One region of the Alteromonas sp. G5_S2_22_S1 genome, then DNA from elsewhere that is predicted to be linked to it. Evidence: predicted binding sites of a transcription regulator. Region 1 holds the regulator's gene; each other region holds the start of a gene.
What was found. The regulator sigma-54, encoded in region 1, starts transcription at its own class of promoters, with help from an activator protein. The targets are predictions, from matches to a motif close to GTTGGCACGNNNNTNGNNT.

Region 1 (5,761 bases):
GCATTTTAGATGCTCGCATTGACGTACATAGCGCAACCGTCGAAAGTGTTATGACCAAAGGCGGTAAAACAACCACAGCCGAACAACTTGCTGTCGAAGCATTAAACTTAATGGAAACTCATAAGATTAGTGCATTAATGGTCACGGATAACGAGCGCAAACCAGTGGGCGCGTTTAACATGCATATGCTACTTAAAGCTGGAGTGCTATAAATGACAACAACCTTGTACACAGAAATGGATGACGGGCTTTTCGATGCGCTGGCTAACGTTAAGTTATTGGTATGTGATGTGGACGGCGTGTTTTCAGACGGTCGAATTTATTTAGGCAACGACGGTGAAGAACTGAAAGCTTTCCATACTCGTGATGGTTATGGGGTGAAAGCCCTAGTCAGTAACGGTGTTAACGTAGCGGTTATTACCGGGCGTCGTTCCGCAATTGTAGAAAACAGAATGAGTGCGCTCAACGTAGCCCACATTATTCAAGGTGAAGAAAACAAAGCTGACGCATTGAGCACATTGATAGAAAATCTTGGTTTAAGCGCTGACGAGGTTGCCGCGGTGGGCGACGACATGCCTGATACCGGCATGTATAAGCATGTGGCGATTAAAATAGCGGTTGCCGACGCACACCCTTTCGTGGCAAAACAAGCGAACTGGATAACCACCTTGCCAGGCGGATTTGGCGCGGTGCGCGAGATATCAGATACTATTTTACACGCCAAAGGCGTAGCGAATGAGATTTTTGGAGCAAGTGTATGAGCCAATTTGGCTTTAATCGCTTAGGCTTAAGTATATCGGCGCTGTTTATCTTGGCGTTGCTGATGTATGTACCTACGTGGATGGAAGAGCAGCCAGAATCACAAGGCAGCAGCGAGAATGGCGCCTTAAAACCTGCCTATAAAGCGAAGAACTTGACCACTACCCTTTACAACCAAGAAGGCGAGTTAAACCACAAGGTATTTGCCGAATCAATGGAGCACTACGACCAGCTAGGTTTTGTATTGTTCCAACAGCCCAAGTATACACTGTATACTGAGAACGCTACGTCTCCTTGGGTGGTGACGGCGCAAGAAGGAACGCTCTACAACAACGATCTGATTCAATTAGAAAACCAGGTTGTTATCGAGAACCAAACCAGCGATGACTTTGTCAAAAGCCTCTCAACCGAATACATTCAGATTAATTTAGACACCAAACAAATGACATCTGATCAAGTCGTTGAAATACAGGGTACCCAATATGTCATTTTGAGCAATGGGTTTAACGCGAATTTACGCACACAAGAATACGAGCTTTTAGATCATGTACAAACCACTTATTCCCCTAGCAACTAGCCTTTTACTTGTCATCGCTAGCGGTGCGGTAAACGCAAGCGAAGATGATTTTTCGCAGCCCATTAAAATAGGCTCAAATACTCAATTTATCGACGGTAAAAATAAAACGGCGTTGTATAAAGAAGATGTACTGATTACCCAGGGTTCGCTGGTAATTGAAGCCGACGAAGTGGAAGTTATCGCGAGTGAAGGTAGTGGCCGCGAAATTTTTATCGCCAGAGGAAAGCCAGCCAGTTATTCTCAAACACTAGAAGACGGTACTCCGGTGTCTGCTAAGGCAAACGAAATTCGTTATGAGGTGATCAATCGCACGATTTCTCTTTCAGGAAACGCGGAACTTCAACAAGACACCAGTAAAGTGCAAGGTGACAACATTACTTTCGACATGATTACTGAGCAGTTACTTGCTACTGGTGGTGCGGGCGAAAATGGAGAAGGTCGAGTGACTACGGTATTTACTCCTGAATCCATTCGCAAGGCATCATCGAAGAAAGAAGATAAAGACAGTGGGGACAATCAATAGCAATGGCAACTTTGAGCGCAACCAACCTTGCTAAGGCATATAAATCGCGTCAGGTAGTACGCGACGTCAGCCTTTCTGTCTCGACGGGTCAAATTGTTGGCTTACTTGGGCCTAACGGCGCTGGTAAGACCACTACATTTTATATGATTGTGGGGTTGGTTAACCTGGATAAAGGCAAGATTGAAATTGATGATAATGAGCTTACTCATCAGCCCATGCACGAGCGTGCACGCCGCGGAATTGGCTACCTTCCGCAAGAGGCATCAATTTTCAGAAAGCTTACGGTACATGAAAATATCATGGCCATTTTGCAAACCCGTAAAGATTTAAATTCACAGCAGCAGGAAGAAGAAGCTGACGCGCTACTTGATGAATTTAATATTAACCATATACGTAATAGTACAGGGATGAGTTTGTCCGGTGGTGAACGACGGCGTGTTGAAATAGCACGCGCACTAGCAGCTAATCCGCAATTTATTTTATTAGACGAACCGTTTGCTGGTGTTGATCCAATATCAGTTAATGATATAAAGAAGATAATACAGCATCTTCGAGATAGGGGTATTGGAATCCTTATCACCGACCATAACGTGCGAGAAACATTGGATGTTTGTGAGAAAGCGTACATTGTGAGTCATGGCGAGCTTATCGCGCAAGGAACAGCGGAACAGGTTTTAAGTAATCAAAAAGTAAGGGATGTATACCTAGGCGAACAATTCAGGCTATAGTTAGTGTAACTGAATTGTCATTTTTCAATTTCGCTCTGGTGTATTCAATTTAGAGCATTTAAATAAGACGTAGATGAAACCATCTTTACAGCTAAAATTTAGCCAACAACTTACCATGACACCCCAGCTTCAGCAGGCGATAAAACTGCTGCAGCTATCTACGCTTGATCTTCAGCAGGAGATTCAAGAAGCCCTCGATTCAAACCCTTTATTGGAAGTTGAAGAAGGTAACGACGAGCCGCAAGTAGAAAAAAATAATATCGATAGCGACGATAGCGTGACAGAAGCGTCTGCGACAGCGTCTAGCGATACATTGGAAGCGGGTGACGCGTTAGAAAAAAACGACCTTCCCGATGAATTGCCTATCGACAGCACATGGGATGAATACTATTCAGCGTCATCGGCCCCAGCGCCAGGTCCTTCAAATGACGATGAACAAATATTTCAAGGCGAAACCACCGAGGATATTCAGGAACATTTGTCGTGGCAGATGCGATTGACCCATTTCTCAGATACTGACCGCGCCATTGCTACGGCAATTATCGACTCTATTGACGAGTCTGGCTATTTAACCGTGACCCTTGAAGACATTCTTGACGCGGTAAACTCTGAGGATATGGAAGAGCCTATAGAAATGGACGAAATAGAATGCGTACTTAAGCGTATTCAGATGTTCGACCCCATTGGTTCGGGCTCCCGCTCGCCGCAGGAATGTCTAATGGTGCAACTGCGCCAGTTCTCAGAAGACACACCATGGCTTAACGAAGCCAAACAGCTTATAGAAGAATATTCAGACCTATTAAGCAGTAAAGATTATCGCACGTTAATGCGTAAGAGCCGCTTGAAGGAAGATCAGCTGCGCGAGGCAATGCGTTTATTACAAACCTTGAATCCTCGCCCAGGTAGTGCTTTAGTTACTAAAGAGCCTGAGTACGTTATTCCTGATGTCTCGGTCGCCAAAAAGAATGGCCGTTGGGTGGTTGAGCTTAACCCCGACAGCCTGCCTAAGTTGAGCGTAAATCAACAATACGCTGCAATGAGTCGTCGTGCCAAAAATAGTAGCGACTCACAATTCATCCGCTCACACATGCAAGAGGCTAAGTGGTTCATTAAGAGCCTTGAATCTCGCAACGAAACCTTAATGAAGGTGGCAAACTGTATTGTGCAACAGCAAATGGGCTTTTTTGAACATGGCCCGGAAATGATGAAACCTATGGTGCTTAACGATGTAGCAGAAATGGTAGATATGCACGAATCAACGATTTCACGCGTCACAACGCAAAAGTATATGCATACACCACGTGGTATATTTGAATTGAAATACTTCTTCTCTAGCCACGTAGCAACAGAGTCTGGTGGTGAGTGCTCATCTACCGCGATTCGTGCATTGATCAAAAAGCTAGTGGCGGCTGAAAAGCCGAGCAAGCCACTAAGCGATAGCAAGATTGCTTCATTGTTGGCCGAACAAGGCATTAAAGTTGCCCGGCGAACAATAGCAAAATACCGGGAATCATTGTCGATCCCGCCGTCGAACCAACGCAAGAGCCTAATTTAAACAGGCTTAATAATATAAGGAAGACGAAATATGCAAATCAACCTTACTGGTCATCATGTCGAAATCACCGACTCTTTGCGTAATTATGTCGATACGAAGTTCAGCAAACTTGAACGTCACTTTGATCACATTTCTAATGTGCATGTCATCCTGAACGTTGAAAAATTAAATCAAAAAGCCGAAGCGACCGTTCATTTAAGTGGCGCTGAAGTATTCGCATCCTCAGAAAATACCGACATGTATGCGGCGATTGACAGCATGGTTGATAAACTCGACCGGCAGGTAATCAAGCATAAGGAAAAACTGAAAAAACATTAGTAGTTAAATAAGTATGGATATACAAGCCATCGTAAGTCTGGACCGCACCGAGTGTGCGGTTCAGTGTAATAGTAAAAAACGAATTCTTGAGATCATCGCAGATATCGCTGCCAAAAATAACGAGAACATCGATCAGGCAACGGTACTTAATAGTTTGATGTCTCGAGAGCGTATGGGTAGTACCGGAATCGGCAATGGCATTGCGTTACCACATGGGCGCTTGCCAGGTTTAGAAAAGGTGATAGCTATTGTTGTCACCAGTACGCCAGCCATTAATTTTGACGCGCTCGATGAAAAGCCGGTAGATATATTTTTCGCGTTACTTGTTCCTGAAGAGCAAACCGAAGGCCATCTACAAACATTGGCCACGGTAGCCGGTAAACTAAGCGATAAAGAAACGATTAAAGCGATACGTCGTGCCAGTACAAGCGATGATATTCTTTCTGCACTAAGTTAAAGATTTAAGCGCCTTAGCGAGGTCGTGACCAAGGCGCTTAAGACAATAAAGCGTATGCGATAAAACCAGAAGATTTGGGAGAAGTTAGGTGAAGCTGATTATAATCAGTGGTCGTTCGGGGTCTGGTAAGTCTGTCGCACTTCGCGCATTGGAAGATTTAGGGTACTACTGCGTTGACAACATTCCTGTAAACCTACTTCCTACCCTAACCCACACTGTTGTTGATGAATACGACCAAGTGGCGGTGAGCATTGATGTGCGTAACTTGCCGAAAAACCCTGATGATCTGGTAGAAATTTTAGATTATCTTCCGTCATCGTGGTCAATGACCATTGTCTATATCGATGCCAGCGATGATGTGCTGGTAAAACGCTTCAGCGAAACCCGACGTCTGCATCCCCTTGCGAAGCTCAATAAGTCTCTATCTGAAGCCATAAGGGCAGAGTCAGCCTTGCTAGCCCCTATCGCTGAACGGGCAGACTTGTATTTAGATACAGACAAACTGACTATTCACCAACTTGCTGAGTTGATACGCGAGCGAATACTCGGTAAGAAAAGCTCCCGCTTAGTGCTGGTGTTTGAATCTTTTGGCTTCAAACACGGTATTCCGAAAGATGCCGATTATGTTTTTGATGCGCGCTTTTTACCTAATCCTCACTGGGAGCCTGACCTGAAGCACCTAACAGGGCTTGATGCGCCCGTTGAGGTTTTCTTAGGCTCTCAACCCGTTGTTACCAAGTTCATCTGGCAAATTCAGAATTTAATTACCACCTGGCTACCTCATTTAGAGCGCAACAACAGAAGTTACGTAACAGTCGCTATTGGCTGTACAGGCGGGCAACAC
Region 2 (5,761 bases), on a different contig from region 1:
CAAAAAGACGTGTCTGCGCCCCTTGCTCAAATACTTAATGAGGAAGATTTAGACCAAATGCAGCAGGCAGTGACACGTATTCACACCAGCGATGCCATTATCCACTACATTCTGCGGCTAGTGAGCGAAAGTAGGGAGAGTAACGAGTACCCCAACCCCCTCTCGCCACGTGCCAGTCGCGCGCTCCTTCAAGGGGCAAAGGCTTGGGCGTTTGTCACAGGAAGAGACTACGTAACACCAGAAGATGTGCAAGCGGTCTTTGTGGCAATTACTGCTCACAGATTGACAGCGCCCGCCCATCAATCCACCCATAGTATGCAAATGAGCGCGTTTGACGGGGAGAAACTGAGTCAAAAACTGTTAGACAGCGTTGACCCCCTTGCGGCGTAACCGTGATGGGGTTGTGCATTAAGGTCTTATCACCGTGTTTTCGCACTTTTAGTAGTAGCAGGAACGTTTGCCATGGGTAGAGCACGCTGGCCCCTTTCCCATTACTTTCACCAACGTCTGTTAGGTTGGCTAGATAATAGAGTTCCGGCCGCGAACGAGCATCACCTTAACCTAAACAGCATCTTTATATTGCCAAGTGGGTTTGGCTGGTCTTTTATCATCTTGTCGTTATGTTTGTTTTTACTTGGAACCAACTATCAAAATAACTTAATGCTGCTGCTTAGCTACCTGTGTTTAAGCATTATGCTGCTGACATTATTTTATACCCATCAAAACTTCGCACGCTTAGCGTTAAAGTCGCTTCCTCCTAGGCCTTTTCACTGCAATCAAAACGGTGAACTGCTGGTGCAGGTTGTGCCCCATACGAAGGCAACTACTAAACCTTGTTATGGTGTATTAACGTTTAAGTGGTTAAGTACTACCCGCCTTTCAAAGCGTGACGCAACCCCACTTGCTGTCGAGGCAACAACGCATAATCATCACACGTCTTTTAGCGCTCAGCTATCAGCTAGTACCAATAGTCAACAAAAACAAACGCTGCGCATCCCTTTTCAGATAAAAACGCGAGGGCACTATGAATTAGGCCGACTGACGATAGCCTGTGACTTTCCTCTTGGTCTTTATAAGTGTTGGACCCATCTGGATTTTGACCAAGCGGTGACGGTTTACCCTAAGTCTCAGGAAGGCCCTGTCGTTATTAACAACATCGCTACTGATGAAGCGTCTACTGCGTCGAAAGATAACCATGACGGTAACGAAGATTTCTATGCATTAAACGACTATGAAGTGGGTCAGCCTTTAAACCGAGTATCGTGGAAACACGTGGCTAAAAACGGTAACTGGGTTACAAAGTCTTTTACCGCGCTACAAAGCAATAGTTATGTTATTGGCCTATCATCCGCTACCGACACGGAAACCGCACTTGCTGCGCTGACCCACGCCACGATCACATTTTCTGAGGCTAACCGCGTATTTGGTCTCTCCTATAAAGGTATTCATATTCCCCCTAATCACGGCGTAAAGCATAGGCATGAATGCCTAGCGGCGCTCGCCTGTTTCGAAAATAGCACTCCCTTTAACAACACAGGTTCATCTTCCTCACAACAAGATTCAAATCGGATAAGGGCGGTGAAATGATACGAGAGACACTTAACCGTACTTACCCGTTCAACGTTTTTGGCACTGCGCTGCATCAACCTCGCGCGGTGGCAATATTACTTCTGTGTTTTGCCTTTTCCTGCCTGCTCTTTTCGCTTACTGCACCGCTAATGACGTGGGTCCTTATGCTTGGAGGCTGCGCAATTGTAGCAAGAATAGCGGGCCTTAGCGCGCTACACAGCCTACCGACCACGCGTACGGTTAACCTACTTGCGGTGCTGGCGGTCTTCGCTTTAACTTGGTTTGGTTTTTCAATCGGGCTATTAGATAGCATGATCAACCTTCTTACTTTGGCATGCGCACTAAAGGTAATGCTGGTTGAAAAAAAGCGTGATTTCCACCTTCTCATTTGTGCCTGTTTATTTTTAATAGGTTGCGGCTTTATTTCGTCGCTTAGCGTATTTGCATGGTTTGGTTACACGGGCATTTTGGTCCTATTGCTTTTTTCTACCGCTATTTACCATGGCGCGGGCGCTCCCACAAAAAAAAGCATTACATTTGTTGGCGTGCTTATTTTGCAAGCCTCTCCCATAGCATTGCTGCTATTTTTACTGCTGCCCCAATTGCCGCCGCTGTGGCAAATGCCGACGTCTAAATCTACACAAACGGGGCTCTCAGACACGGTGACTCCAGGTGATATTGCATCGTTAGCTACCTCTTCGTCACTTGCGTTTAGCGCCACCTTTGAGAGCGCGGCACAAGTCCCTGATGCCACATCACGCTATTGGCGCGCCATGACCCTTGAGCATTTCGATGGCAAGACGTGGTCAATTAGCGCTAAACGAAAGCAAGCTGAACAGCAGTTAGCTTATATGGGTAGACCTACTCCTCTTTCCACAATGGCCAGTAAAGATACATCTTACGCCACTGCATACGAGCTTATTGTTGAGCCCACCTCGCAAACCTGGCTGTTTGCGCTTTCGCCATCGGCGCCGGACAACCGCGCAAACAGTATTAATGTTAACAGTCGATTCGACTTCACCCTTCGCGCAAATACGCCAATCGCGAGTAAAAAAGCGTTTTATTTACGGTACTTTCCCAATGAAAAGATAACCAATGGCATGGGTAACTTTGAAGCCCAGCTTAATTTGCAAATGTCAAAGAACGGCAACGAGAAATCCCGGGCGTGGGGAAAGAGGCTAGCAGCTCAATACACTTCACCTCGGGACATCGCCAACGCCATAATGCGTGAATTTCAACAAGGCGGCTTTAGATATACCCTGTCACCGAATGCGATGCCAACGGGTCCTATCGACCGCTTTTTATTTGAAGCGCGCGCTGGCTTCTGTGCTCATTATGCGGGCGCTATGGTCTACGCATTACGTGCTGCAAATGTGCCAGCAAGAATGGTAACTGGCTACCAAGGTGGCAGTACACTTAGCGACCGTGTTCTGCAAATAAGACAATACGACGCCCATGCCTGGGTTGAAGTTCTGATAGACAACGATTGGGTTCGTTATGACCCCACGAGTGCGGTAGCGCCATCGCGTTTAACCCTTGGCTTAGAAGAGGCCCTAGAAGAACTTGGGGAGTCTCGTCAAACCAGTGTTTTAGAAAAATTCGGCAACGCTAAGTTCTTTACAACGCTTCAAAATTGGTTTCAACAGCTCGACTACTCATGGAGTAAATGGGTATTAGGGTTTGATAATGCAGCGCAAACCAGCATGCTCGAAGACCTTCTTGGTGCACTCTCACCTCAGAAAATGCGCGTGGTGTTTTTATCAGCGATAGGCTTGATCGCGCTTATTCTTGCGCTTTACTTTTTACCGAAAAGACAAAAACAAACGCAAACGCCTTCTCATCGTGCCCTATTAAAAGCAATAAAACACATAGAATCTAAAACGAAAACAGTGAGAGGCAATAAAAGTCTTTCTGCCTTTCGCAAAGACGTATCCCCTCAATTAAACAGCGAAGCGTTAGTAGCTTTCAATCAGATTTGTGAGCAGTTTGAACGGGAAAACTATGCATCTCAATCTGACAATAATGATACCAAAGCGAAAATTAAGCATGACTTACGCAAGCTAAAAAAAGCGTTACAGTAATGGTTATCGTAGATTTTTTGTTCCTTAGCGCTGCATTTGTGTATCTACTACCCCCTTTGCCGCGACGAGCTGCAGATAACGAGTTGGCCCTATTCTTATGGTTTAAAAGCATCGGTCACTGACATTAACGATAAAGATGACACTTCAAACAGGTATTGCACCTCAAACAAACATTGTCCCACCTTTTTAGTGCATTTAAAAATAGTAGCTTGTAGACAATATGAATGACTTCACTGCGTCAGACTTCACCTATCTTACTGTAATTAAATGATATTTCGCCATTCAATTCATTATATTTAGCGATTGGCACTCTTTTGGCTTTGTCTCAATGGAGACATACCGAAACTATTGACCGAGCAATACAGCCGAACAATAGGTTTAGGGCACATCAATGCCCACTAGTCGGTGATGTAAGCAAATTTACACAAAATAGATAAACAGGACAAAGGCGTCCCCAGCACTTTCTTTTGAGCGTGCTGCGGACGCCTTTTTTTGATCTTTAGGAACTCTTGAAAGCGCGTATACCACAACGCATGAACGGCAACTTATTTACAACGATAATATGAGGTGAAAACATGGCTTATCTACTCCCCGCTGAATTCGCTACCAAAATGGTAGATGCAGGCGAAGCAAAGATTTATATGTCTACTCGCGATACCCTAATTCGTGCTTATATGGCAGGTGCCATTCTTGCGCTGGCTGCTGTTTTTGCTATTACCATTGCGGTGCAAACTGGCATTTTTCTTTTAGGTGCTGTGTTGTTCCCAGTGGGCTTTTGTATGCTTTACCTTATGGGTTTCGACTTATTAACCGGTGTCTTTGTACTTACCCCACTCGCATGGCTTGCCCAACGGCCCGGCGTAACCCCTAAACAAATTCTACGTAATTGGGGCCTGGTGTTCTTAGGGAACTTTGGCGGCGCACTGACGGTTGCGTTTATGATGTCATTTATCTTTACCATGGGTTACAACGTAGATGGCGGCGCGATTGCGACTAAAGTGGCCAGCATTGGTGAAGCCCGTACGTTGGGCTACGCAGAGCACGGCGCAGCTGGGTGGTTTACCATTTTCATTCGCGGCATGCTGTGTAACTGGATGGTTTCGCTAGGTGTGGTTGGCGCGATGATATCTACTCATGTTAGCGGTAAAGTGCTCGCCATGTGGATGCCTATCATGCTGTTCTTCTTCATGGGTTTTGAACACTCTGTGGTAAATATGTTCCTTTTCCCATTTGGTCTTATCATGGGTGGCGACTTTTCGGTTATGGATTATTTCATCTGGAATGAAATTCCAACGGCACTGGGTAACTTGGTAGGTGGCTTGGCATTTACTGGTCTTACGCTTTACACCACTCACGTAAAAACGCTACCTAAGCGCACCATTCCTGTAAACAAAGCGGCGGCGTCAGAAACACTACCGATATAGAAACGCTTAATGTTTCTCAAGCGCGCTACCCACCATGTATATGCTCACGTTTCGATACATGGTGGTACTGCGCGTGTTCCAGTGACTGAACAGGCTGATTTGAAAAAACTGATTTAAAAAGACTGACTGTCAACGATGAATGAGCCAGTAACATTACACACGTCTACGTATCCCCAGCCCCTTGCGCTGAGTGTAAGTGCTTATTCAGCGCGTGGTGCGAAGCCTGTAAATCAGGATGCATACAGTTATCACATAGATACAAGCCAACCTGAAGCGAGCAGTGTTTTTGTTATTGCAGATGGCGTTAGCAGCAGTACGGTAAGCCAAATGGCGAGTGATTTCGCCACTCGCCAATTTATTAAGCTATTTAAAATAGCGCCTGAACAATTCTCGATAAAGACCTGCGCTGAAACCATTATAAAAGAAATTAACGGGCTGCTTTATACGCGAACGCAGAAAAGCCCCTTTGCCTACACGCCCGAAAAAGGGTACGTATGCACGCTAACCGTTGTTATATTAACCGGCAATCAGCTAGATGTTTTCCATGTAGGAGACGGTGATGTAACACTCTTCTCTTCGGGCGATAAAACATCGACATCGCTTACCCGGCCTCATCGAGAAACCTCACGTGAAAACCCGTCTCATTTCTACCTTTCAAATGCTATAGGCATTAAAGCTCACATTGAT
Region 3 (5,761 bases), on a different contig from region 1:
GCATGTGCTCTTGCACTAAAAATTCACGCACGCTAGAGCGCAATACGGCGCGACCGTCTGCGCCGCGACAATAAGGCGTGCGTCCCGCACCTTTTAACTGCATCTCCCAACGCTTGCCGTTGAAGACCCCTTCCACGATAGAGATTGCTCGGCCGTCACCATAGCCATTACCCGTCCCAAACGGGCACTGCTGCGTGTACTCAGTACCGTAAATAGACAGTGCGTAGCCGGTTGCCCAGCCGAATGATTTCATAGGTGCAGGTACTGCAGAAATATCCCCTGAAAAGAGCTGCGTGAACGCTTTAGATGTTGCCAAACTGTCGTCTAACCCTAATTCGGCAAACAGGGTTTCGCTGTGCGCAATATATTTGGGCGAAGTTAATGGGGTCGGAGTAACCGGCACATAGTGACCAGAGAAAACTTGACGAGGGTTGTGGTCGTTACCGTCTTGGGTTGCTTGAGGGTCGCAATTTAAGCTTTCTAGCAGCGAATAGTCTACGTGCTTTGCGAACTCATCTATTGTATTAATACGTTCTGTCACTCACATCACCTTTCATTTACGTTGCTTTGCGCGCCGTGATTATTCCCATTGCTTATTGACCAAGAACAAGGAAACCAGCATTTATGCATTGTACTCTTATCTATACGTTAATGAAGGCGCGCAAAGCCGAATTACGTTAGAAACTGGAAGCGCCGAATAATTAACACTGCAAAATACACAACGGGTAAGCAAGGGATAATGTAGCGACGCTAATCATATCAAACGCGAACCGACGAACATGACGCTAAGCGTCTATAGGAAACGGGTATGGCAACACTAACTTTTTTAGGCGCGGTGGAGGGGGTGACAGGATCTATGCACCTACTAAAAACTGAGCATAGTACTTTGCTTTTAGATTGCGGTCTGTACCAAGGTAGGCGAGATGAAGAAGCTAAAAATCACGAGCCTCTACCTATCGATGTGAGTCAAATTGACGCTGTTATTCTATCCCATGCACACCTAGATCATTCTGGCCGTTTACCTATTTTGTTACGAGAAGGGTATTGCGGGCCTATTTACATGACACGGCCGACCGTTGAGCTAATAGAAGTGCTGTTAAAGGATGCGGCTTCTTTACAAGAGCGCGACGCGGAATGGGAAAATAAACGCCGCCAGCGCTCGGGTAAACCGCTCATCGAACCTTTGTACCGGCAAGAAGAAGTGGACGGCGTTATGAAGCAGTGTAAATCGACTCGCTATCATACCAAACGTAAAATCACGCAAGACGTTGAAATAAATTTTGCCGATGCGGGGCATATTCTGGGTTCAGCGATAGTGGAAATATTTATCACTGAAAATGGGCAGAGTAAAAAGTTGGTCTTTTCTGGTGACCTTGGAAATTCACAGGCTGCATTACTTCGCGACCCAGATATCGTTACTGAAGCCGATGTGGTACTTCTTGAATCTACCTATGGTGACCGCAATCACCGTTCAATGGAAGAGACGCTCGATGAGTTTGAACAGGTTATTCTTGAAGCCAGTGAGAATGGCGGCAACATTCTTATTCCATCATTTGCAGTAGGGCGTACCCAAGAGATAATTTTTCGCCTGGGCGAGCTGTATCAGCAGGGCAAACTTACCCATCAAAAAGTGTATTTAGACAGCCCTATGGCCATTGCAGTTACGGAAATTTACCATCGCTATCAAGATGTGTACAACGAAGAGGACTTCGACGCTATTGAAGAAAGTGCCGAGCGAGCACACAGCCACAACCAAAGCTTACACTCCTTGTTGCCTATTTTGAGTTATACCACCTCTACAGAAGAATCGATTGCGCTTAATAAAGTGGTGAGTGGCGCAATAATTATCGCCGGCAGCGGTATGTGTAACGGCGGGCGTATTCGCCACCACTTAAAACAAAACCTGTGGCGCAAGCAATCTCATGTGATTTTTGTTGGCTTTCAGGCCATGGGCACGCCGGGGCGAAAAATGGTAGATGGCGCAACGCGTATCAAAATGGCCGGAGAGGATATTGCTATTCGCGCGCAAATCCACACCTTAGGTGGGTTTTCTGCCCATGCCAGTCAATCTCAGCTTATCAATTGGCTATCGCATTTCGAAAAGACACCGAAGATATACTTGGTGCATGGTGAAGAGGGCGCTAAACAAGCCTTGTGTAGCGCCATTAAAGAAAAGGGATGGGAAGCAACAATACCTCATTTGAACGAAACATTATCGTTCTAAACCTTTGTTGTAGGTTAAGGCTCAACGCTTACTGCTTGGGTCTTAACGCAAGCTGACCGTTCTCTACGCTCAACTGCAATGGCACCGCTGACAGTAAGCTAACGGCTTTATTGGTAGAATCTAATCGGTAAACTGGGTTAGTCGACAAGTACCCATTAATAAGCTGCATAAACTCGCCGCTCACCGGGGCTAGGTTACCTTTAAAGCCGCCCGCATCAATGGTGCTGTCAAGCAGCGATAGCGACCGCACAAAAATCGCCTTTTCTTCGCTATCGTAATAAGGCGTACCTTCTAAAGACAGACTGACTTTAGCCGGATAGTTCAAACCAAACGCGCTCACGCGAGCTGTAGCAATAGCGCCTAACTGCACCACGTCTCTGCCATCTGGGCCTATGGTTGCGGTCATATCCTCAACATCTAAAAACAAAGGTATACCGGCAAGTGATGTCTTTTTTTGTAATGTACTTATCTGGCTATCAAGCACTTGCTCTAGTTCAGCATTAGATACGGTATAAACCGATAGTTGAGAAAGGGTGGCGCAGCCAGCAATAGTTAGAGCAAAGGCTAAAGAAATTAGACGTAGCATAAAAATTATCTCTTTTAATGAAGTAATGCTGATTTACACAACGCTAGCGATAAGTGTTGACGCTGTAACAACTAAGTAGCTCTCATTGTAAGGGCTGAGACGGGATATGCACAACGAAATCGTTAAAGCGCTGAGGCAACGCCGTATTTAGACTAGCTAGACCTCTTTTTGCTCTGGATATTGCTATCAAAGAAATGCATACCCTGACATTACTAATATTAAGGTTGCTTGAAGAAAAATGCGCCAATCAAAGGCATAGACATCTCGCCATTTATATCTCAACGTGGGCATTTTGTCGCAATCAGCTTGATTAGTTGACAGCAAGGGTTTTATATTTGCACTCTTCGTTGGGGAGTAGCCTGTTTCCGTTTCTAATGGAAAAGTTTGTATCAACATAATTGGTCACATTACCATGGTACAAACACCTCTTGGTTGGCGAGACCATCGATAATTCCATGCCTAAAGGTCAGGCGTGTGGTTTTATCGTGGACTCAATTAGCCTGGCCGGAGTTTCAAAACTATGAGTATCTTCGCTCTCATCTTGCTCGCCTTTGCCATGTCTACGGATGCGTTTGCCGCGGCAATCGGTAAAGGTGTGAAAATCAACCGCCCTCGCTTAAGCTTTGCCCTTAAAATTGGCCTTTTGTTCGGAACGATAGAAGCAATAACACCATTAATAGGCTGGCTGATTGGTCGCGCAGCGTCTTCTTATGTTGAGGCGTGGGACCATTGGATTGCGTTAATTATTCTTTCTGGATTGGGCGTCTATATGCTACTTGAGAGCTTCCAACCCGCAGAAGAAGAGTCAACGTCTCAACAACAATCCTTTATTTTGCTATGTATTACTGCCCTAGGCACCAGCATAGACGCCATGGCGGTGGGGGCGAGTCTTGCGTTAATTGATGTGAACATTGCGATAGCCTCAGCGTTAATTGGCGTTGCGACGTTTTCGATGGTTACCATGGGAATTATGCTGGGCAGCGCTTTAGGCACACTGATTGGCAAACGAGCAGAGGCATTTGGTGGAATTGTGCTTGTTTCGGTAGGTGTTTGGATCTTCGCAAGCCACACACTTTAGTTTTCTATAGACGCAACTGCCCTGCCGTAGCGCAGTTGCGTCATTAGTTTCCAGCAGCGGTGTAAAAAGACGCCGCATCCAATATTTCGTTATTCCTATTCCCTTTCTATGAACGTTTAAAGCGTTTGTATAAAAACTTTTGCCATAACGCCTTCAACAAAGCAGTATAAGAAGTTCTTCTTATTAAAAATAAAAAACACAACAAGGCACTTTCTATGGTTTTACAGAAACTGGTTTCTCGGAAAATGGTTGCGGCTTTTGCTATCTGCGTAAGCGCACTTTCTAGTTTCTCGCATTCTGCATTCGCACTTGAAGATACGGTTAGCCCTGAACTTTTCGACAAAATGGAGTATCGCTTCATTGGGCCTTATCGCGGCGGGCGCTCGGTGGCGGTCACTGGGGTTGAAGGTAATACCAACCTTTATTTTATGGGCACCGCTGGTGGCGGTGTGTGGAAAACCGAAAACGCGGGTTTATCGTGGAAAGCTATATCCGATAAAACATTTAAAGTAGGCAGTATTGGTTCTATCGCGGTTGCGCCTTCAGACCCTAACGTTATTTACGTAGGTACTGGTGAAGGCCCTATTCGAGGTGTAACCACAAGCCATGGAAAAGGTGTTTATAAATCTACTGACGGCGGTGAAAACTGGAAGCTGATGGGGTTAGATAAACGGGGTCAAATCCCTAAAATTCGCATACACCCCACTAATCCTGATATAGCTTGGGCGGCAGTGCAGGGCAATATCTGGGGGCCGAATGAAGAGCGCGGTATATTCAAAACGACGGATGGCGGCGAAACATGGCAGCACGTATTAAAAGTGAATGCCGACACAGGCGCAGCTGATTTGGCTATTGACCCAACCAACCCCAGAATTCTTTATGCGAGCATGTGGCATCACGGCAGAACGCCTTGGTTTATTAAATCAGGCGGTGAAGGCGGTGGCCTTTATAAGTCAACAGATGGCGGTGAAAACTGGGACAAGCTAGAAAAGGGCCTGCCTAAGCTTATTGGTAAAGTAGGTGTTGATATTGCTGCGTCTAACCCAAAGCGCCTCTACGCCATTATCGAGGCTGATGAAGGCGGTTTATACCGCAGTGATGATGCAGGTAAATCATGGGAGCTAATGAACGGCGACAATATTCTTAAAGCTCGCGCGTGGTATTACAACCACATTAAGGTTGACCCGGTAGATGAAAATACCCTGTATGTGATGAATGTGCAGCTGCATAAATCCATTGATGGCGGCAAAACCTTCGAAATTAAATCTCTGCCCCACGGTGACACCCACGATATGTGGATAAACCCGGAAAACAGCTTAAACATGATCAACGCTAATGACGGTGGCGCAACGGTTACCTTCGACGGTGGTGAATCGTGGTCAAGCATTTACAACCAGCCAACGGCGCAGTTTTATCGTGTAATCACTGATAACTTAAACCCTTACTATGTGTATGGCGGCCAGCAAGATAACTCAACTATGGCAACGCCGTCTGAAACCTGGGGTGACGGTATGGGTATAGAAGATCAGTTTGCTGTTGGCGGTGGCGAAAGTGCGCATATTGCGTTTAACCCTGACGATCCAACGCTTATTTACGCCACTACCATTAATGGAACACTAACCGAATACAACCGCGATACCGGGCTTACACGTCCCATCATGCCTTACCCTGAGTATGTGTTTGGACGCAATGCGAGGGATCAAAAGTACCGCACGAATTGGAATGCGCCAGTGCTGGTTTCAAAGCACGACCCTAGCACGGTGTATTACGGCACGCAGATGATTTTAAAAACCACCGACCGCGGTGTAAATTGGCAAGAAATCAGCCCAGACTTAACCCGTAACGAGCCTGAAAAACAGGGGTTAAACGGCGG
Region 4 (5,761 bases), 220 kb from region 1:
GTTTAAAGAAAGCGATTCAAAGTGGCGAATATAAAGTGAATCCAGAAGTGCTCGCTAACAAAATAGCGAAACTTGAAGGTGAAATTTTCGGTACCAAATAAAAATAATCAAGTGAATAGTAGAGCGTAAGAGTGACTGAACAAAACAGCCCATTATCCCAAGCAATAGCTAAGCAAGTAGAGCAACTCTCTACACTTGTTGCCTTGCTTGAGAAGGAGCTTCAGCTTATAAGCTCTCGTGACGCTGAATCGTTAATGAAAGTACTAGACGAAAAAACGCAGCTACTTACGTCCATTCAGACACTTGATAGTGATATTGAACGTACTCTTGCCGGCTCTGCCTCATTGTCCCAATACGATGAAGATTTAATGGAGCAAGCAAAGCGTCTACTTGACGATTGCAAGTACCGCACACAAGTCAATCAAAAAGCCGTGGAGCAAGGACAGCTACGCCTCACACACCTGCGGAATTTGATGATGGAAGTGCGTGCGAAAGAGTCGCTTACTTATGATAAGAAGGGAAAGCCAAAAGGCGGAACCTTAGGTTCTGGCGTCAGCGCTTAGGCCCTATATACCAAGGTAGCCTGCGCTCCTTTATATCGCCCCATTCCTAATAGTATTTTACGTCTTTGACTCTTCTTGGCTTCGCGGTAGACAAATAAATATCATAAACTTGCTGCATATCTAAAGAGAGTTCTGTCACGTAGGTGTCCTCCCCTACCGGATAAGTTTTGACGACTTCAGCGCCTCTTATCACGCCTTCAACTGAGGCTCGCAACGATTCCGACTCTACAACAAGATGGGAAACTGATTGGCTGCCTTCAATTTTTTGTCCATAAACTTGTTCTGTGAGTTCTCTGTATGCATCTAATTTTGACGCTTTCATTGCCATTATCAATTTCATACTATCACTTTCACCTCGCTGAGATGAAATCGGCGCATAGCCAATGGCCTTCAGAACGGGATAACTTTCTGGCTCAACCGTCTCCCACTCGACATGTTTATCAATAATGCCACAGCCACTTATACTGAGAGCGAAACCGAGAATGGAAGACTGAATAAGCACTTTCGATTTTTTCAATTTATTCAAGCACATGAATCTAAACCTCAATTTGCATCAATAACAGGTTACTGACGGCTTAACTATTTGTTAGCTTCTATTAGATACGCTATGACAACGCTCGATGGCCTGTTTGACCTAACGCCTAATTTTTCGGTATTCACCGATTCGCCTGCCTACATCAGGCACGCATTTACTCGCTGATATAGCCCAAAGAAAGCAAGATGTGCGCCCATTTTAACTTATTATAGAAAACCCACATCACTTGGCACTTTTTTCGCATAGTTCGTTGTATTAATCTGGCGCATAGACTGAGCAACAATAGGAGTGTGTGGTGCAACGCATAAGCAGAACAACTCTGGCGAAATTTTTTAATATTGCTGTGGCGGTAGTTTGCCTATTAGTTTTTTTTATTGGGCAAGCGCATGCCGCGTGGTATGAGGCCACGGGGCAAGCAGTTGTGCTAGATGGTAATAAAGAAGCAGCTAAACGCACGGCCACGCAAGAAGCGTTAAAACAAGCAATGCTGTTTGCCGGCGCTTCAGTGCACAGTGTTGCCAAACTCACCAATGGATTGCTTAAAAACGAAGAAATGACAATCCGCTCTACCGGCGAAGTTAATCAGCTTGAGCTAGTTAACGAAACCTTTAACGGTGAGGTGATTACCGTGCGTGTCCGTGCCGACATTTTTCCTAAAGGTAAGACGTGCGATGCACAGCTTGATGAGAAACACTTCGCCACTACACACTTTAGAATTAGAAATAGAGGCCATTTGACCCATGGCAATATGCCTAATTTCGACAAAGCTTTCACTCAGCGACTCGTAGAGGCAATGAAAGCTCAAACCAACAACCTTAGCATTACTTATGTTGCACCTCATACGGCAAAATTTGACAGCCGGTTTACCGCAGAGAATATACGCACCCTATCGGCCCAAAGTAACACTCAGTTTGTGATTATTGGTGTTATCGACGATTTAAGTATGGGCCCAAAAGATACCCCGTCTGTGTTTACACCGTGGCGTGATAGTACACCAGAGCGCGCGTTCTCAATGTCACTTGAGGTTTATGATGGAATAAATGGGGGTCTGCTTTATACCTCGTCGTATAGAAACCAAGAAGAATGGACGTTTGACAGATTCGAAGATGTTGATGAGTTTTCGTCAACCTTTTGGCAGTCCCGCTATGGTCAAGCCATTGACGTAAGCATCAGCGAGGCAATAGAAGATATCAAAGAATCCACTGCTTGCCAGCCTATAACAGGTAGGGTAATTAGCGTTGCGAACAACAAAATTTCAATTTCTTTAGGGAGAGATAATGGCATTTCTGAGAAAGATGAACTATATCTTTATCAAGCTAAAGAAGTAATAGATAACCTTGGCAGGACGTACCTTCAGTATGCTGTCTACCCTGGCACGTTTATTGTCGACCGTGCCTTTGGCAATTCATCAACGGTGGTAAACACAGGTACAGGCGTTATCGCGAACATCCAAGAAAACGATTTTGTAGTAAAAAAATAACCTCTAACAAATAAATCCCCTAGCAAATTCATGGTTGGTTTATCAGCATAGCCGTGCTATATCTATAACAACGTATAACAATCAATACTTAAGTTTAATGTTCGTCCTAGTAACCTCATTTATACTTTAGTCTAAAAATAATCAAAAACCATGACCCTTTCCCTATTTGCGTCGCACTGCTTAGCTTTCGTAGCTCTGCTACTAGCTGGCCAGCAAATCAAGGATCACTATATTATCGAGTTTCCAAAACTCGAACAGGAAGTTAAAGAAAAATTTGGAGCAGATTATGTTTTGAAGTACGTGAGTCTACCGCCACGCGTTTCCCAGATGAATTTAAAGATTTTTGTAACACGCTAAAAGCCAAAGATTGCATGATTGGCCTTAAGCGCGTTGGCGAGTCTTTCTCTCAATTATTAAACGTACAAGAGATGGGCTTAGATTATGTGAAGATTGATTCTGCTTTTATGGCGGACATCGACTTTAATCCCGCCAATCACGCATTTATCAGAGGCTTCTGCTCGTTAGCTCACACCTTTGGTATTAATGTATACGCTGATGGCGTTAAACGTGCTGATCACCAAGATTTATTTATCGAGCTTGGTATTGACGGGGTGGTTTCTCATATTGAGGTTATAGAGCATCTTTTAGATGACTAAACTCACCTAAGCGAAGCAGCAGACTAATTCTGTCTTTAGCTTGGAATTTGTTGAGCAGCGTACCGACATATTCTTTGACGGTACGCTCGGTGATACCGAGTTCCCGCGCTATTTCCTTATTACTAAGCCCATCTAGGATACAGCTTAATACATCCCTTTCTCTGTTTGTTAGGCTTTTAAGGGTTGGTAGTATTCGCTTCGTTTGGAGGTTTGAAGCAACGTTTGACGTCGTAACAGACAATAACTCGTTAGGTAGCCACATGCCTCCGGCTTCTATAACGCGAGCAACCGATGCTAATAAAGATTCAGCGCCAAGGGCATGGCAATACGCTCTTGCTCCTAGCACCAGCGCTGTCTGCATTTCTAAACGATCATACTTGTAGGTAAGTAATACCACCTGAGAAACTTTCTGTTTTGCGGCGATAAGTTGCTGGCGCCAGTCGTCGTCGGTAGCTAATATCCAGATGCAGTCACTTTCCTTACACTCAATACTGGTAACGGTATTATATTTTGTCCATGAGTACTGAGTTAGCGCGCCTTGTAAATCTTTTTCGGCAATAAAATGTCTCATTTAACGCTCCCTCAGCGCAGAGGCTGTTACGTTGAACAATGGCGATAATATATAATTAAGCACGGTTTTCTTCCCCGTCAATATATCAACCTGAACTATCATCCCCGGCAAAATGTCGAGGGATTCATCTGCTATGCTCCTTTTTGTTTCCAATCTTACTAAGTAGTAAGTTTCATCTTTATCATTAGTAATAGCATCGGCACTAATATGTTGTACTTCTGCTGACATGCCACCATAAATGGTAAAATCGTAAGCGCTGAACTTAAGAATAGCTGGCTGGCCTTGTCGAATAAACGCGATGTCTTTCGGCGAAACTTTGGCTTCTACGATAAGTTGGTCATCCTGGGGTACAAGTTCAACCACGGCACTACCTGGCGTTATAACACCGCCAACCGTATTGATGAGTAACCGCTGAACCGTGCCGTTAATGGGTGATCTGATATCAGCTTGTGATACCACATCCTCTAAGCTGGTTTGGGATTGCTGCAAAGTAGCCATCTCGCCGGTAGCATCAGTAAGCTCTTGATTCCAACGATTTACCAATCTTAATCGGCTTTCTTCCTTTTTTATGATTTCTTCTTCGATGGCATTAAGTCCGCGTTCGATGGCCACCTTAGACTTCGTGATATTGCCTTCAAGTTCTACCACTTGTCGCTCTAACCTGAGAATTTCGATTTCCGAAACGGCACCTGAAGCAAGCAGCGGCTTTGTAACGGATAACTCTTTTCTCGTTAGAGACAGTACATTTTGATATTGGGAAAGGTTTGCACGTTCCTCTTCCACATCTTGGCGGCGCTGCATAATACGTGAATCTGAGCCAGCGGCTACTTCGTCAAGCTCCGCCAGATTCGAGTTATAAAGCTTGCGCTCGTTTTCGACAATGCTGGGGGCCTGCTCTTGCAACTCTTTATTAAACCTCAGCGCCTTACCTTGAGTAAGCGCCGATAGCCTTTGCACTTTTGCTGCAAGCGCAGCGAATTGTGTGGTGTTCTCTTCAAGACTGGATAGAAATCGCGTCGGGTCAACCTTAAGCAGGACTTGCCCCGCTTTTACGGTTTGCCCCTCTGTCACTAAAATGTCTTGAACGATTCCACCGTCATACGATTGCAGCACCTGTAGCTGTTGAGACGGTATAACCTTCCCATCGCCTTTTGCCACCTCGTCAATTTCGGCAAAATACGACCAAACCACTAAAAGAAAAAGTACGATGGATACGAGGTACAATAGCCCCTTTGCCTTTACTGGCGTTTGCATAATCCGTGACCACTCGGCTTCTAACACCCAATCTTGCCCCGGAGGTGGCGCAAGCCACCCGCGCATTAATCGTTGAAGCCAGTCTTTTTTCTCACCACCACTTTTTAAAATCATGGTGCCCTCTTAAGTGTTTGACTTGGCTTTCTAAATTGCACAAGTACGTCTTCCTTTTTACCATCTGCAATGACTTTTCCGTTTTCAACCACAATCACCCGTTCTACAAGGTCAAGTAAGGTCGTACGATGGGTATTTATAATAAGTGTTTTACCCGCGGTAGCGGCTTTTATGGTCTCTTTCATTTGCGCTTCGTTAGTCGAGTCCATCGCTGAGGTAGGTTCGTCCATAATGTATATAGATGGATCGCGAACAAGCGCCCTTGCCATAGCGACCGCTTGTCGCTGTCCGCCCGAGAGTAGAGAGCCTCGCTCGCCAACTATTTGCTCTACCCCATTCGCGCTACTATTGACCAATTTTGCTAAACCACATTGGCTTAATATTTCCCAGAAATCACTATCATCCATGTTCAAGTTTTCAGGCATGATATTGTCTTTAAGCGTTCCATAAAAAAGGCTCACTTCTTGGGGAACATAACCAATTTGCTTGCGCAACAGCGTGGGATCGTATTATTGTAAATCGATACCATCCATCAAGAGTTGCCCCGATTCAGGCCGATAAAAACCCATAATAAGTTTATTGAGTGTA

Region 2: ACTRWF_RS02090 (formate/nitrite transporter family protein) is a predicted target of sigma-54. The motif match lies at 3,953-3,971, and genes of this name have one in related genera.
Region 3: ACTRWF_RS11490 (manganese efflux pump MntP) is a predicted target of sigma-54. The motif match lies at 3,242-3,260, and genes of this name have one in related genera.
Region 4: ACTRWF_RS04215 (flagellar assembly protein T N-terminal domain-containing protein) is a predicted target of sigma-54. The motif match lies at 1,324-1,342, and genes of this name have one in related genera.

The regions. Positions count from the first base shown of each region.
Region 1 covers NZ_JBQKUJ010000002.1:237,282-243,042, reverse strand. The annotation lists gene ACTRWF_RS03280 (KpsF/GutQ family sugar-phosphate isomerase) at 1-212, shown strand, start outside; gene kdsC (3-deoxy-manno-octulosonate-8-phosphatase KdsC) at 213-761, shown strand; gene lptC (LPS export ABC transporter periplasmic protein LptC) at 758-1,336, shown strand; gene lptA (lipopolysaccharide transport periplasmic protein LptA) at 1,305-1,859, shown strand; gene lptB (LPS export ABC transporter ATP-binding protein) at 1,862-2,587, shown strand; gene ACTRWF_RS03255 (RNA polymerase factor sigma-54) at 2,661-4,142, shown strand; gene hpf (ribosome hibernation promoting factor) at 4,173-4,460, shown strand; gene ptsN (PTS IIA-like nitrogen regulatory protein PtsN) at 4,474-4,917, shown strand; gene rapZ (RNase adapter RapZ) at 5,006-5,761, shown strand, end outside.
Region 2 covers NZ_JBQKUJ010000001.1:465,522-471,282, forward strand. The annotation lists gene ACTRWF_RS02075 (AAA family ATPase) at 1-390, shown strand, start outside; gene ACTRWF_RS02080 (DUF58 domain-containing protein) at 463-1,587, shown strand; gene ACTRWF_RS02085 (transglutaminaseTgpA domain-containing protein) at 1,584-3,650, shown strand; gene ACTRWF_RS02090 (formate/nitrite transporter family protein) at 4,226-5,074, shown strand; gene ACTRWF_RS02095 (protein kinase domain-containing protein) at 5,210-5,761, shown strand, end outside.
Region 3 covers NZ_JBQKUJ010000009.1:110,155-115,915, reverse strand. The annotation lists gene ACTRWF_RS11505 (protein adenylyltransferase SelO family protein) at 1-541, opposite strand, end outside; gene ACTRWF_RS11500 (MBL fold metallo-hydrolase RNA specificity domain-containing protein) at 809-2,224, shown strand; gene ACTRWF_RS11495 (YceB family lipoprotein) at 2,253-2,810, opposite strand; yybP-ykoY riboswitch at 3,148-3,290, shown strand; gene ACTRWF_RS11490 (manganese efflux pump MntP) at 3,331-3,888, shown strand; gene ACTRWF_RS11485 (WD40/YVTN/BNR-like repeat-containing protein) at 4,104-5,761, shown strand, end outside.
Region 4 covers NZ_JBQKUJ010000002.1:452,603-458,363, reverse strand. The annotation lists gene flgM (flagellar biosynthesis anti-sigma factor FlgM) at 1-101, shown strand, start outside; gene flgN (flagellar export chaperone FlgN) at 132-563, shown strand; gene ACTRWF_RS04220 (LPP20 family lipoprotein) at 610-1,095, opposite strand; gene ACTRWF_RS04215 (flagellar assembly protein T N-terminal domain-containing protein) at 1,394-2,578, shown strand; gene ACTRWF_RS04210 (EAL domain-containing protein) at 2,851-3,234, shown strand; gene ACTRWF_RS04205 (response regulator transcription factor) at 3,209-3,805, opposite strand; gene ACTRWF_RS04200 (HlyD family type I secretion periplasmic adaptor subunit) at 3,806-5,173, opposite strand; partial or broken gene ACTRWF_RS04195 (type I secretion system permease/ATPase) at 5,170-5,761, opposite strand, start outside.